Regions from separate parts of the Heyndrickxia sp. MSNUG genome, predicted to be linked through region 2. Evidence: riboswitches for the same ligand, from Rfam matches in the RefSeq annotation. Region 2 holds a riboswitch; each other region holds the start of a gene.
The links. A riboswitch is a leader RNA that binds a small molecule or an ion and turns the genes downstream of it on or off. The one in region 2 is predicted to bind cyclic di-AMP.
Positions count from the first base shown of each region.

Region 1: linked by a shared signal. The riboswitch ahead of AABM38_RS19895 (TrkH family potassium uptake protein) and the one ahead of AABM38_RS04650 (APC family permease) in region 2 are both predicted to bind cyclic di-AMP.
Region 3: linked by a shared signal. The riboswitch ahead of AABM38_RS09510 (cation:dicarboxylate symporter family transporter) and the one ahead of AABM38_RS04650 (APC family permease) in region 2 are both predicted to bind cyclic di-AMP.

Region 1 covers NZ_CP150978.1:3,961,658-3,965,898, reverse strand. Annotated here, with positions in the region: gene AABM38_RS19905 (amino acid ABC transporter permease) at 1-497, shown strand, start outside; gene AABM38_RS19900 (amino acid ABC transporter ATP-binding protein) at 525-1,253, shown strand; cyclic di-AMP (ydaO/yuaA leader) riboswitch at 1,887-2,033, shown strand; gene AABM38_RS19895 (TrkH family potassium uptake protein) at 2,213-3,553, shown strand; gene AABM38_RS19890 (potassium channel family protein) at 3,566-4,222, shown strand.
Region 2 covers NZ_CP150978.1:942,346-946,586, reverse strand. Annotated here, with positions in the region: gene AABM38_RS04660 (GNAT family N-acetyltransferase) at 1-181, opposite strand, end outside; PreQ1 riboswitch class I at 273-317, shown strand; gene AABM38_RS04655 (QueT transporter family protein) at 324-809, shown strand; gene AABM38_RS04650 (APC family permease) at 887-2,713, opposite strand; cyclic di-AMP (ydaO/yuaA leader) riboswitch at 2,867-3,008, opposite strand; gene AABM38_RS04645 (bacitracin ABC transporter ATP-binding protein) at 3,137-3,265, shown strand; gene AABM38_RS04640 (NUDIX hydrolase) at 3,471-3,890, opposite strand; gene AABM38_RS04635 (LysE family translocator) at 3,928-4,241, opposite strand, start outside.
Region 3 covers NZ_CP150978.1:1,942,505-1,946,745, forward strand. Annotated here, with positions in the region: gene AABM38_RS09500 (SRPBCC domain-containing protein) at 124-564, shown strand; gene AABM38_RS09505 (GNAT family N-acetyltransferase) at 697-1,164, shown strand; gene AABM38_RS09510 (cation:dicarboxylate symporter family transporter) at 1,224-2,480, opposite strand; cyclic di-AMP (ydaO/yuaA leader) riboswitch at 2,595-2,734, opposite strand; gene AABM38_RS09515 (hypothetical protein) at 2,820-2,957, shown strand; gene AABM38_RS09520 (GNAT family N-acetyltransferase) at 3,483-4,007, shown strand.

The DNA.
Region 1 (4,241 bases), 1.8 Mb from region 2:
TTTCAGACGCATATGTTTATCTAATCAGGGGAACCCCACTGATTGTACAAATTTTCATTTTATACTTCGGAATCAGCGGAATCTTTCTGATTCCTGATTTCTGGGCGGCAGCATTGGCGCTAGCGTTCCATAATGGTGCGTATATCGCGGAAATCTTCCGCGGAACCATCCAATCGGTTGACAAAGGCCAAATGGAAGCTGGCCGGTCATTGGGTATGTCAAAGGCTTTAACCATGAGAAGAATCATTTTGCCGCAAGCGTTCCGCCGTTCTCTTCCGCCGCTTGGCAACCAATTTATTATCGGCCTTAAGGATTCCTCGCTCGCGGCGTTCATCTCGATGAACGAGCTATTCAACGTAGCAACGACGCTTGGTTCAAACAACTTTGACGAAATGACGTACCTGTTAATCGTAGCTTTCTATTATTTAGTTCTAGTTGCGATCCTGACATTGGTCGTAAGGGCAATCGAAAAGAAATTAGCTGTAAGTGACAGGTAAGGAGGAAATGAAGTGTATACAAAAGAAATGATTCATGTTGAAAACTTAAATAAATCCTTTGGCGACCTTCATGTCCTGAAGGATATCAATATAACGGTTAAGGAAAGCGATGTCGTATGTCTAGTCGGAGCAAGTGGTTCAGGTAAAAGTACCCTCCTTCGATGCATTAATTTCCTGGAAAAAAAGGACAATGGGAGAATCATTATCGAAGGAGAAGAGGTTTCCCGGGATACTCATGATATAAATGAAGTACGCCAAAAGGTAGGAATGGTATTCCAGCATTTTAATCTTTTTCCCCATATGACCGTACTGGAAAATATCATTGAGGCACCTGTTCATGTGAAAAAGATGCCAAAAAATGAAGCCATCAGGGAAGCGAAGGAACTTCTTGTGAAGGTCGGTCTTGAGGATAAAGCAGATGTTTATCCAAGCAAATTGTCAGGCGGCCAGAAACAAAGGGTAGCAATTGCCCGTGCGCTGGCAATGAATCCGGACATCATGCTTTTTGATGAACCAACTTCAGCTCTTGACCCTGAACTGGTAGGAGAAGTACTCACTACCATGAAAGAATTAGCAGAGGACGGAATGACCATGGTAGTCGTAACCCATGAAATGGGTTTTGCCCGTGAGGTTGCAGACTGGATCATTTACATGGATGAAGGAATCATTGTCGAGAAAGCTAAACCAGAAGAGTTCTTCACCAATCCACAAGAAGACCGTACAAAGGAATTCATCCAGACAACAGCTCTTAAATAATTTTTGCAAAGCAGTCCTGAGTAAAACAGGACTGCTTTGACTGAAGACAAAACTCGATGAAAGTGAGCTTGTCTACATTTTGGTTGGGAAGTTAAACAGGTCTGTTGATTTCCGTTCCAGGCGCTTCGCTTTCCGCGGGGCGTCAGGTGAGCCTCCTCGTCGCTTTGCTCCTGCGGGGTCTCACCTTAGCCGCTGCACCCGCAGGAGTCTGCGCGCCTTCCACTCCAATCAACAGGGTTTCAATAACTTATATGTGAACTGTATCTTTTTCGACAAGCAAAGCAGTCCTGTGTAAAATCAGGACTGCTTTGTATTTATCACGAATGGTTAAAGTGACCGAGAACCATTCAAAAAAAAAACCATCACGAATGCATGAAAAGTTTTCGGAAACCAATTCATCATCGGACACAGGACAATCAAAAAGTTTGATAAAAACTTGAAAAAGGGATAAATAATCAAGAAAAACAGCGATTCAGTGAGATAAGCAATGATATGCTGGAAGTTTTCGTTCTATTTGAGTCAAAAGAGGGATTTTTAGCGTATTTTTCATACTTTACAACTAGAATCGCACAGGAGTATGATAACAACAGTTTCAGATTTTATACTGAATCCTAAAATTAAATGAAGTTTCAAATTTCTAAATCGCTGAATCCAATTGGAGCGGGGGAACCAACTTTCGTGGTTGATAATCCACTAGGGGTGAAGCCTTTGAATAAAAGGCAGGGCTATTCTGAGCCCTAATCCGACAGCTAACTCCGCAAGCGTTGCAGAAGAGGAAGATGAAGCTTGTGAGACGAGTCTGTTCTAAAGTCCACAAGGCTATTATCTTTTAGCCTCTGGGGGCTTTTTTGTTTTGCATAATTAACGGTGTCATTTATGATTCGTTAAGATTATTAGTCCCTGCCAAAGAAATATTACTAACAAAATTCCTCATACTAAGAGGAGAAGGAGAAAAAAACATGCGCAGGAAAATGCTTTTTAAGCTGGAGCCTCCGAAGGTACTTGTCTTTGGTTTTGGGACGATTATCCTATTGGGTTCGCTGCTGCTTTCACTGCCCTCTGCTACGACTGACGGCAAAGGGTTATCCTGGCTGGATGCTTTGTTCACAGCTACTTCAGCAACCTGCGTAACAGGGCTCGTAGTAGTCGATACAGGTGATACCTTCACACAGTTTGGTGAAATGGTCATCCTTTCGATGATTCAGATCGGCGGGCTTGGATTTATGAGTTTTGCCACACTGCTGGCATTCATCCTTGGAAAAAGAATCTCGTTAAAAGAGAGGCTGATCATCCAGGAATCATTGAATAATGCCACGGTTGAAGGTGTGGTCCGGCTTGTAAAGCGGATTCTGATTTTTACAGCCGTTATCGAGATTGCCGGCGCTATCCTGTTATCTCTCAGGTTTGCACAGGACATGGCTGCTGGTAAGGCCATCTATTTTGGTTTTTTCCATGCGATTTCGAACTTTAATAATGCTGGATTTGACTTAATGGGAGAGTTTCACGGGCTCACTGCATATGCTGATGACCCTGTTATCAATATAACCCTAATTTCACTGATCAGTTTAGGCGGGATAGGGTTCATTGTAATGAATGAGCTTTTTGAATATAAAAGCACAAAAAGGATTTCACTTCATTCTAAAATGGTACTGTCCGTTTCCAGTGTTCTTGTACTTGGCGGTGCGCTGCTGATCTTTATACTTGAATATAACAATCCAAACACTTTGAAACCTTTGACTATGGCCGGAAAAATATTAGGTTCCTTTTATCAATCTGTCACGCCAAGGACTGCCGGCTCCAATACATTGAATATTGGTGACTTAACACAAACGACATTATTCCTGATTATCTTCCTGATGTTTATCGGGGCATCCCCAGGTTCAACGGGTGGCGGCATTAAGACAACCACATTTGCCATCCTGATGGGCGCCGTGAAAGCGCAGATCCGAGGCAGGGAGGACGTCACGTTCTTTGGCAGAAGAATGGACTACAGCATCATTTATAAATCACTTACAGTAACACTCATGGCACTATTCTTAATTATTTTCGTAACAATGGTGTTGACCATTACAGAACCGGGAAAAGATTTTCTGATGTTATTCTTTGAGACAGTATCCGCCTTTGCAACAGTTGGCCTCTCAATGGGGCTGACTCCCGAACTGTCACCACTCGGGAAAATATTGATTACATTTACGATGTTCGCGGGCCGGATTGGACCGATGACACTTGCTTTTGCAGTAGCGAAAAAAAGAAAAGAAGATCATTACCGTTATCCTGCTGGAAAAGTGATGATTGGGTAGGAGGATATTTTTATGGCAAAGCAATATGCAGTAATTGGGATGGGACGCTTTGGTTCAAGTGTAGCGACTTCCCTGTACAATGAAGGAAACGAAGTACTGGCCATTGATAAAAAAGAGCAATATATCGAAGAATATAAAGAGCATGTCACCCATGCGGTGATCGGCGATTCAACAGATGAACAAACTCTCAAAGCTGTTGGAATCAGAAACTTTGATACCGTCATTGTGGCGATAGGCGACGATATCCAGGCGAGTATTCTGACAGTCCTTATCCTAAAAGAAATGGGAGTAGCCAATGTCGTTGCAAAAGCCCTTAACAAGCACCATGCACAGGTGTTGTTCAAGGTCGGTGCGGACAAAGTCATTTTCCCTGAAAGAGATATGGGGGAAAGGGTAGCCCATCAGCTGATGGCATCTCCAAATGTGCTGAATTTCATCGAGCTTTCAGATGATTACAGTATTGAAGAAATCAAGCTCCCGATGAGCATGGCAGGAAAGAACCTCATTGAAATCAACCTGCGTGCAAAATACAATATCACGGTTATTGGAGTTAAAACCGGTCCTAAGGTAGACATTTCACCGGATCCCGAGAAAACGTTAAGAGCAGAGGACATTCTCATTGTCCTTGGGGAAAATGGTGATTTAAACAAGTTTTCAAAAGTAAAATAAGACATGAGGCAGGGTGCTG
Region 2 (4,241 bases):
CAGCTGCCAATGCAAAACTGTTTTTTAGCCTGCTGTCTAAACTTTCTATACTGGAAAAGCTATTAGCCCAGATTCCGCATTGCTCTTGTGTATAATCTCCGAGGTTAACACTTAGAATCGTTCCTTTGAACAATTTCAGTAATGCAGGGGCATCTGCCGTAGAATAGGATCTAATTTCCATTTGTGAAAACTCCTTTTCTTATTATTTTCGAACCCGAAAATTATATTGTGATAAGGTCTTTTATCCTATATAATTTTAAATTGACTTCATAACAAACGTGGTTCGTAACCATCCCACGTTAAAAAACTAGGAGAGATGAAGAATGAATACGAGAACGATTGTCCGGAACGGTATCCTCGCAGCATTATATATTGCCGTTTCTGCTATTATTCAGCCATTTGGCTTCACGAACGTCCAATTCCGTGTATCAGAAATGTTCAACCACTTGATTGTTTTCAATAAGAAATATTTTTATGGAATCGTATTAGGCGTATTTTTAACGAACCTGCTCTTTTCTCCGATGGTCGCTTATGACCTTGTTTTCGGAGTTGGCCAGTCTGTGATTTCATTGCTCGTTACAATTTTCACAGCAAAATATATTAAGAGCATTATCGTACGGATGGCCGTGAACACTTTGGTTTTCACCTTCACGATGTTCCTGATCGCCATTGAATTGAACCTTGCATTCCAATTGCCGTTCTGGTTCACCTGGCTGACAACAGCTGCCGGCGAATTAACAGTGATGGCAATCGGCATCCCCGTCATGCTCGCCATCCACAAGCGCGTGAATCTGGAAAAATTGGTTTAACTCTGTTTACGATAAACATGAAAAAAGCTTGGACATTTTTTCTGTCCAAGCTTTTTTATTGTCTCCTTAGACCTTTACTATTTTTTCAAATGATAAGGCACAGTGGTGACAATTACGTTTTTTCTATAAAGCAAGAATGAACGGATTAGCAAACTAGATTGGTTATGAAGGATATTATGCCAGCCTTTCTTAGGAATAAATTGTGGTATAATTACTGTAACCACATAGTTCGCTTCACTCGCTTTACGTTGCACAGTATCAACAAATTTCGTCAGCGGATTTATAATACTCCTGTAATGGGAGTGCAGTGTAACCAGTCTGATATCGGGCTGCCATTCATTCCATTTTTCTTCAAACTTCTTTTCCTCATCTCTTTCAAAAGCAACATAAACAGCAATAATCTGATCTGCAGATAGAGATTTTGCATAGTTTAGAGAGTTTTCTACTACATGAGTTATTCCTGCCACAGGGACAATAATGACATTCCCTTCAACTGCAAGAGCAGGTTCACAGGTTGTAATCCTTAGTTGATCGCCTACCGCGTTATAATGTTTTTTAATCCGATGGAACATAAGGATGATGAGCGGCAAAAAGATTAATACCGACCATACCTGAGCAAACTTTGTCAGGAAAAACATAAGCATGACAATAAAGCTAATGACAGCACCTGTAGAATTAATGATTAATTTGGTAACCCAGCCCTCGGGTTTTTCGCGAATCCATTTAACCATCATTCCTGTTTGTGACAAAGTGAATGGAATGAATACACCAACTGCATATAATGGAATTAAATGTTCTGTTTGCCCTTTAAAAAATACAATTAAAAGTATAGAAGCCAATGCCAGAATGATAATACCATTGGAGTATCCCAATCGATCGCCTCTGACTGTAAACATCCTTGGAATAAATTTATCTTTTGCAAGATTCACTGCCAGTAATGGGAAAGCTGTATATCCCGTATTCGCGGCTAGTATTAAGATTAACGCAGTTGTTCCCTGTATGAGGTAATACATTGCATTGCGTCCAAATGTTTCTTCGGCAATCTGTGATACAACTGTTACCTTTTCATTTGGCGCAATACCATAATAATAAGCCAGGTATACAATTCCCGAAAATAGCAAGGCAAGCAACGCACCCATAGCCGTTAGAGTTTTAGCTGCATTCTTTGGAGCAGGATCTTTGAAATTAGGGATCGCATTTGAAATGGCTTCTACTCCTGTTAATGCTGAACTGCCAGAAGCAAATGCTTTTAACAACAAGAATAATGTTAATCCGGCGACTGGAGTCCCGATAGGTTCATGGAGATTTCCCGAAATATCTCCAGTAACGATTTTGTAAACACCGGCACCGATTAAGATGAATAATGCTAACACAAATAAATAGACCGGATAAGCCAAGATGCTAGCTGATTCTGTAACTCCTCTAAGATTAAGAGTAGTAATAAACAGAACAAATATAATAGCAATAAGGACATTGTAATTATGCAATCCTGGAAAAGCAGATGTTAAGGCATCCGTACCTGCGGAGACACTTACAGCCACTGTCAATATGTAATCTACTAATAGTGAACCACCTGCAATCAGCCCTGGATTAACACCTAGGTTTTCTTTAGAAACCACATATGCTCCTCCACCGTGTGGGTAAGCAAAAATAATCTGCCTGTATGAAAGAATAAGTGCTGTCAATAATATTAAAACCCCGATCGCTATTGGTACCGAATACCAAAATGCCGCTGCACTGATTGTAAAAAGAACAATCAAAATTTGTTCGGGACCGTATGCAACTGAGGATAATGCGTCTGAAGAAAGAATCGCCAATGCTTTTGTTTTATTAAGTTTCTGTTCCCCTAATTCAGTTGATTTCAAGGGTCGGCCAATTAAAAACCTTTTTATCGATGAAATCATCGATCGTCACCGCCTAGTATTAATGAAGGTATGTTTCCCAGTTGCTTTCATAAATAATCTTCTTTTTTCCGTTTAAAAAGGCATAAAAAAATGCCCCAAGCCATTATTAATAGACCTGTAGACATCATAATTCCTGTGCCTTACAAGCTCCACCTTCCTTCTCATATAACGCCTGCGAGGTTAGCTGACGGATTCGGGCCATTGAGTAGCCCTTCCTATTAAGGATTCACCCCTGGATTACGTCTAATCCAATAATGGTTTCCCCGCACCATATGGGTTTCGGCGATTTAGAAAATTGAAACCGTTGATTATCATACTCCTGTGTTTTTAAAAAGTAAATATTTTTATCATGGCTTAGTAAATTGAATATGATTGTGTCATGTGTGCATTCTAGTAGTAATCCAGATAAATAGGAGGATTAACATGTATAAAGAAAATGAACCCTTACTATCTGATGAATTTTTAGATAAGCTTACCGAGGAAATTAACCAGCTATACGGCGGTCCTGACTTTGAAGAAGTTAATCATATTAAGGATAATGATAATAAATAATTTTCCACATTGATATCATACGGCATTAAAAAAAGCTGCCAGGGTGGTCATGACCACCCTGGCAGCTTTTTTTAGTAGTTATGAGAATATTAATTTAACCCCTCGGCAGGTTTTTAAAAGCAATACCAGACGCCAAATTCATATAAAATAAAATAGAGCGCTAGCATCGGGGAGGCTGTCGCTATAATGGATATTCATCCCTCTATTACCTTAAGGCATTTTCTTTCAATAGATTTAGAAGAAACTCCCGATCCTCCGGGAAACCAAAATCCGCTTCTACCATCCCAGCTACTTTTTTCCACGCTACCTCATGGATCAGTCCGTCCGGATCCTGAATCCGCGATTCGCCACCTGTTATCATCACTTCAAAATATTGGAGCTTAATATCAACCCCAAAAGACTTACCTGTTTTTATGTATAATGGCTTGACGATTTCGACTTCATATCCCGTTTCCTCAAACACTTCCCTTATGCAGCATTCTTCAGAAGTTTCATTCAGCTCTGTCCCACCTGCAGGAATTGCCCAAAGCTTTTCTTCCTCTTCTTTTCCCTGCCGGACCATCAGCACTTCCCCGTGTTCATTCATACAGACTCCAGCAGCACCTACCCAAAGACCCACACCCATCCCCCCTATATTTTTAATGGCTTCTCCACTAAAGACCTTATTTTACAAACGCTAAAATCCCCAGTGCAATGATCAGCAAACCAGCAATCTTATTGACCAGACCTAAATGTGGAGTGATCTTATTATTAAAAAAGCTGACGATGAAGCTGAGCATTACCCACCATAACGCCGCACCAAAAAATACGCCGCCAATCAGCGTTACAGCAGTCAAACCTTTATCTGAACCCTGATCAAATCCCAGCCCGGCAAACATCGCGGTAAAATTGAGAATAGTGACCGGATTTGTAATCATCAATAATAATGTAGATAGATACATGCCCACAAGGCTTTCACCCTGCAGATTTGCTGCTT
Region 3 (4,241 bases), 1.0 Mb from region 2:
CCGTTCGCAAATTCAAATATTTGCAGGAGCCATGATTTAAAATAGTAGTTTGGAAGGAATTCAGCTGTCTTTCAGCGAAATGAAGAATGAATAAATTATATCGTAAATTTAGGTGGAATAAAAATGATACTAACTGTCAACGTCGAAAAGATCATTTCCAGGGATTGTGACGATGTCTTTGAAGCCATATATAACCCAGCACAGATGCGCCATTATTTTATTTCAAGCGGCAGCGGCAAGCTAGAGGCCGGCAAGGAAGTAATCTGGAGATGGGAGGATGTTGGCGCTGAATTGGCCATTAAAGTTTTACAGGCAGACAAGGAAAGGAAAACCATCGAATTTCATTGGGATGCAAGTGGAAGTGAAACCAAGGTTCAAATCATATTAGAGCAAGCTGGGAAGAAAACAGTTGTCAAAATACATGAGACAGGCTGGGAAAGTAACGAGGAAGGGATTCAGCGTTATGGACAGCAAATCCAAGGATGGGTTGACATGGTTACATGCATGAAAGCTTATTTGGAGTTTGGAATTAATTTAAGGGCAGGCAAAGTAGTTGAGGAATGAATGAGTGGTTATTTTTATATTGATGTAATCTCGGTCGGCCACGATTAAGGAAAAATAGTTAAAGATCTTGTAATGAACTTGATCTGCTGGGGATGGTTTCATCTAAAAAGAGAATAGAATGGGAGATTTTAAATGAAAGTCACACTTAAACCAATTACAAAAGAAAACTGGGAAGAAGCCATCGATTTAACCGTTAAGGAGGAGCAGAAGCATTTTATCGCTTCAAATTTATATTCGATTGCGGAAGTCCAGTTTCTTGGAGATTTTAAAGCATCGGGAATTTATTATGATGAAAAGATGATTGGGTTTGCGATGTATGGCATCGACCCGGATGACAATAATTTTTGGATTTACCGTTTAATGATTGATCAGGCATATCAGGGTAATGGTTTTGGAGCAGCAGCAGTAAAATTAATTGTCGAAGAGATTAAGAGCAACAACTCAGCTTATATTCCTTTTATCATGATTGGCTACCATCCAGAAAATGAAGGGGCACGGTATGCATATAAAAAGGCTGGATTTGTTGAAACTGAAAGGGCACCTTGGGGTGAGCAGCTTGCTGCGTATAATTTAGGTGAATCAATAGTATCAGCGGAATAAGATGCAGGATATAAAGAAAGCCAGCATATGGTTTTTACCAAGCTGGCTTTCTGTTTTAATTATGAAGCTTTATTGATAACAGATGAAGATTTTCCTGGTTTGAAGACGCCTTCCCATTTTGCAATGACAATTGCAGCAAGAGAATTTCCCACGACATTCACAGCAGTTCTTCCCATATCTAGGATTCTGTCAATACCTGCTATGAATGCCAAGCCTTCAACAGGGAGTCCTACTGTACCGAGTGTTGCTAAAAGAACGACGAAGGAGACACCAGGAACTCCGGCAATCCCTTTTGAGGTCACCATTAATACAAGCATTAAGGATACTTGCTCACCGATACTCATATCGATACCGTACATTTGGGCAATAAAAATCGCAGCCAGTGCCTGGTACAGTGTGGAGCCATCCAGATTAAAGGAATAGCCAGTTGGAATGACGAAAGAAGTAATATGCTTAGGTGCTCCTTCTTTCTCCATTTTATCCATAATTCTTGGCAATACCGTTTCGGAGCTTGCCGTCGAGAATGCTAAAATTAATTCATCTTTTAGAGTTAAAATTAATTTAAAGATGTTGTAGCCTGCGATTCTAGCTACAAGGCCCAGCACACCGATTACAAAGAAAATCATGGTTCCATATACTGTCAAGACCAGTTTGCCGAGAGGAATCAAGGATTCTAGGCCAAATTTAGAAACAGTTACACCAATTAGGGCAAATACACCGAATGGTGCGAACTTCATGATTTGGTTTGTTGCATAGAACATTGCATCAGCCGTTCCCTGGAAAAATGCGATAACAGGCTTTCCTTTTTCACCAATTGCAGAAATCCCTAGTCCAAATACGAGGGAAAAGAAAATGATTGCCAGCATGTCGCCTTCTGCAATCGCTGCAATCGGATTGGTTGGCACGATCTCAACCAATGTCGTAATCATCGATTTTGTTTCCTGCGTTTCCGCAGTATTTACATAACTAGCAATATCGGTTTTATCGAGTTCGCTCATATTTACTCCAGCACCTGGATGGAATACATTTGCAGAAATGAGCCCTACGATAATCGCAATGGTAGTGATGATTTCGAAATAAAGGAGCGTCTTACCGCCAATCTTTCCTAACTGCTTAATGTCGCCGACACCCGCTACAGCCACAATGATACTGGCGACAACGATCGGTACGACGATCATCTTAATCAAACGGAGAAAAATATCTCCAATTGGCTGCAGGTATGTAGCAACCGCAGGATTTCCAAAGAATACTGCCCCCGCAATAATACCAAGAACCAGTCCGATAAAAATTTGACCAGCTAAACTGATTTTTTTCATCTGTATTTCCTCACCTTCTGTAAAATTCTATGCTGAAAAAGCAATTGGCAAGGGAAACATGATTTTTTCCTCCGCAAAAAAAGACACTTTGGGTGCCTTTTACAGAGTATTCTCCTCTGTTCCCTTAGTCGCTTACGAGGTTAGCTGCCGGGTTAGGAATTGGAAACACAAATCCCCTTCGTAAAGAATTCACCCCTGGCGGAAACCGCCGATTGGTTCCCCCGTTCTTATAAAAGATTAAGCGGTAAATATATTGAATTTATATTATATCAATATTATTAATATGTAAATGTTAATTGATTTCCAGAGTATAGTTTTCTATTGAAGAATTAGAAATCATTGGGTAAGTTTGATATTCCTTATGTGTACTTTGAAGGCAGGAAACATTTAAGCATCCGCGAGATGGCGGTTGTTGCTGACTGTGTAGATAAAGTCGATAGGAAGAGAGAAGCTGAAGCGAGAGGTATAGAGGCTTAATTACGGGTGAAAATCATTTATATTGATAACAAATATGCTAAAAAGATATATTAGCAGAAAATAGATTATGTATGAGAAACAAATATTTCTCTGATTTGGCTATCCCACTCAGCTCCAGCGTATTTATTGAAAAAAACATGGATGAAAGTCAGGTTTGTAGGTGGACTCAAGCTACTAACTGTATTGATTCAACAGGAAAAATGGTGACTTTAAGATCTCTTAATAAAATGGTTCTGTTAAAGCAGAATGTTTATTTATAAAGCCAGTTGATTGTAGTGGAAGGCGCGTAGACTCCTCCGAAAATGCTAACGCATTTCCATCGCGCGTGGGCGGATTCGAGGAAGCTATTCAGTGTCCTGCGGGCTCAACGCCAGCCCCGCGGAAAGCGAAGCGCCTGGAACGAAAATCAACAGTCAGGTTTAACAGAGCCAATAAATACTAGATCTTTTTCAGCAGCCAGCTTTGTTCCAGCCAATCAAAAGTACGTAAAATAAATAAAAATTTGTCTACTAGGAGATATGGAAAATGAATAATCAAGTATATTTGGTCAAACCAACAGTTGAAATGGAAAAGGAATATTTAGATTTTTACCTTGAATGGAAGGAAAGCGGGGAAGTGATGATTCCTTGGGTGATTGAAAAGGATCCAACTGATTTTCATGGCATGATCGAGTTTTTGCGGAAAAGTGAGAAGGGTGTAAATCTTCCAGAGGGCTGGGTTCCAGACTCTACTTATTGGCTGGTAAATGGAGAAAATCGGGTCTTAGGAGCAGTGAACATTAGGCATGCACTTACAGAAAGACTATTTAATAGCGGCGGACATATTGGCTATGGAATCCGACCGTCTGAACGCCGCAAAGGCTTTGCAACTGCAATATTATCATTAGCATTAGAAAAGACAAGGAAACTAGGGATTGATAAGGTCCTAGTTGTCTGCGATGCGACCAATATTGCATCAGAGCGGACAATTTTAAAAAATGGCGGTCAACAGGATGTGAGTTTTACAGAGGAAGATGGCAATATTGTCAAACGGTATTGGATAGAACTTTGATGGCCAGCTGTCAACAGAAGAAAAAACGAGGCGAACTGCTGAAAAAATGAGTGCAATTGGAAATAAGCGCCACTTACTGGTGAAAAAGAAATATTTTTCGGATTTCCTAATTATAGTTCCAACTGGTTTTTGGCATGACAGGAAGAAGTAGCGAGCAATATTTGCAGGATTCATAATGAGTCCACATAAGTAGGCAATAGTTATCGTGAACATGATATTTGCTTAATAAAAAGG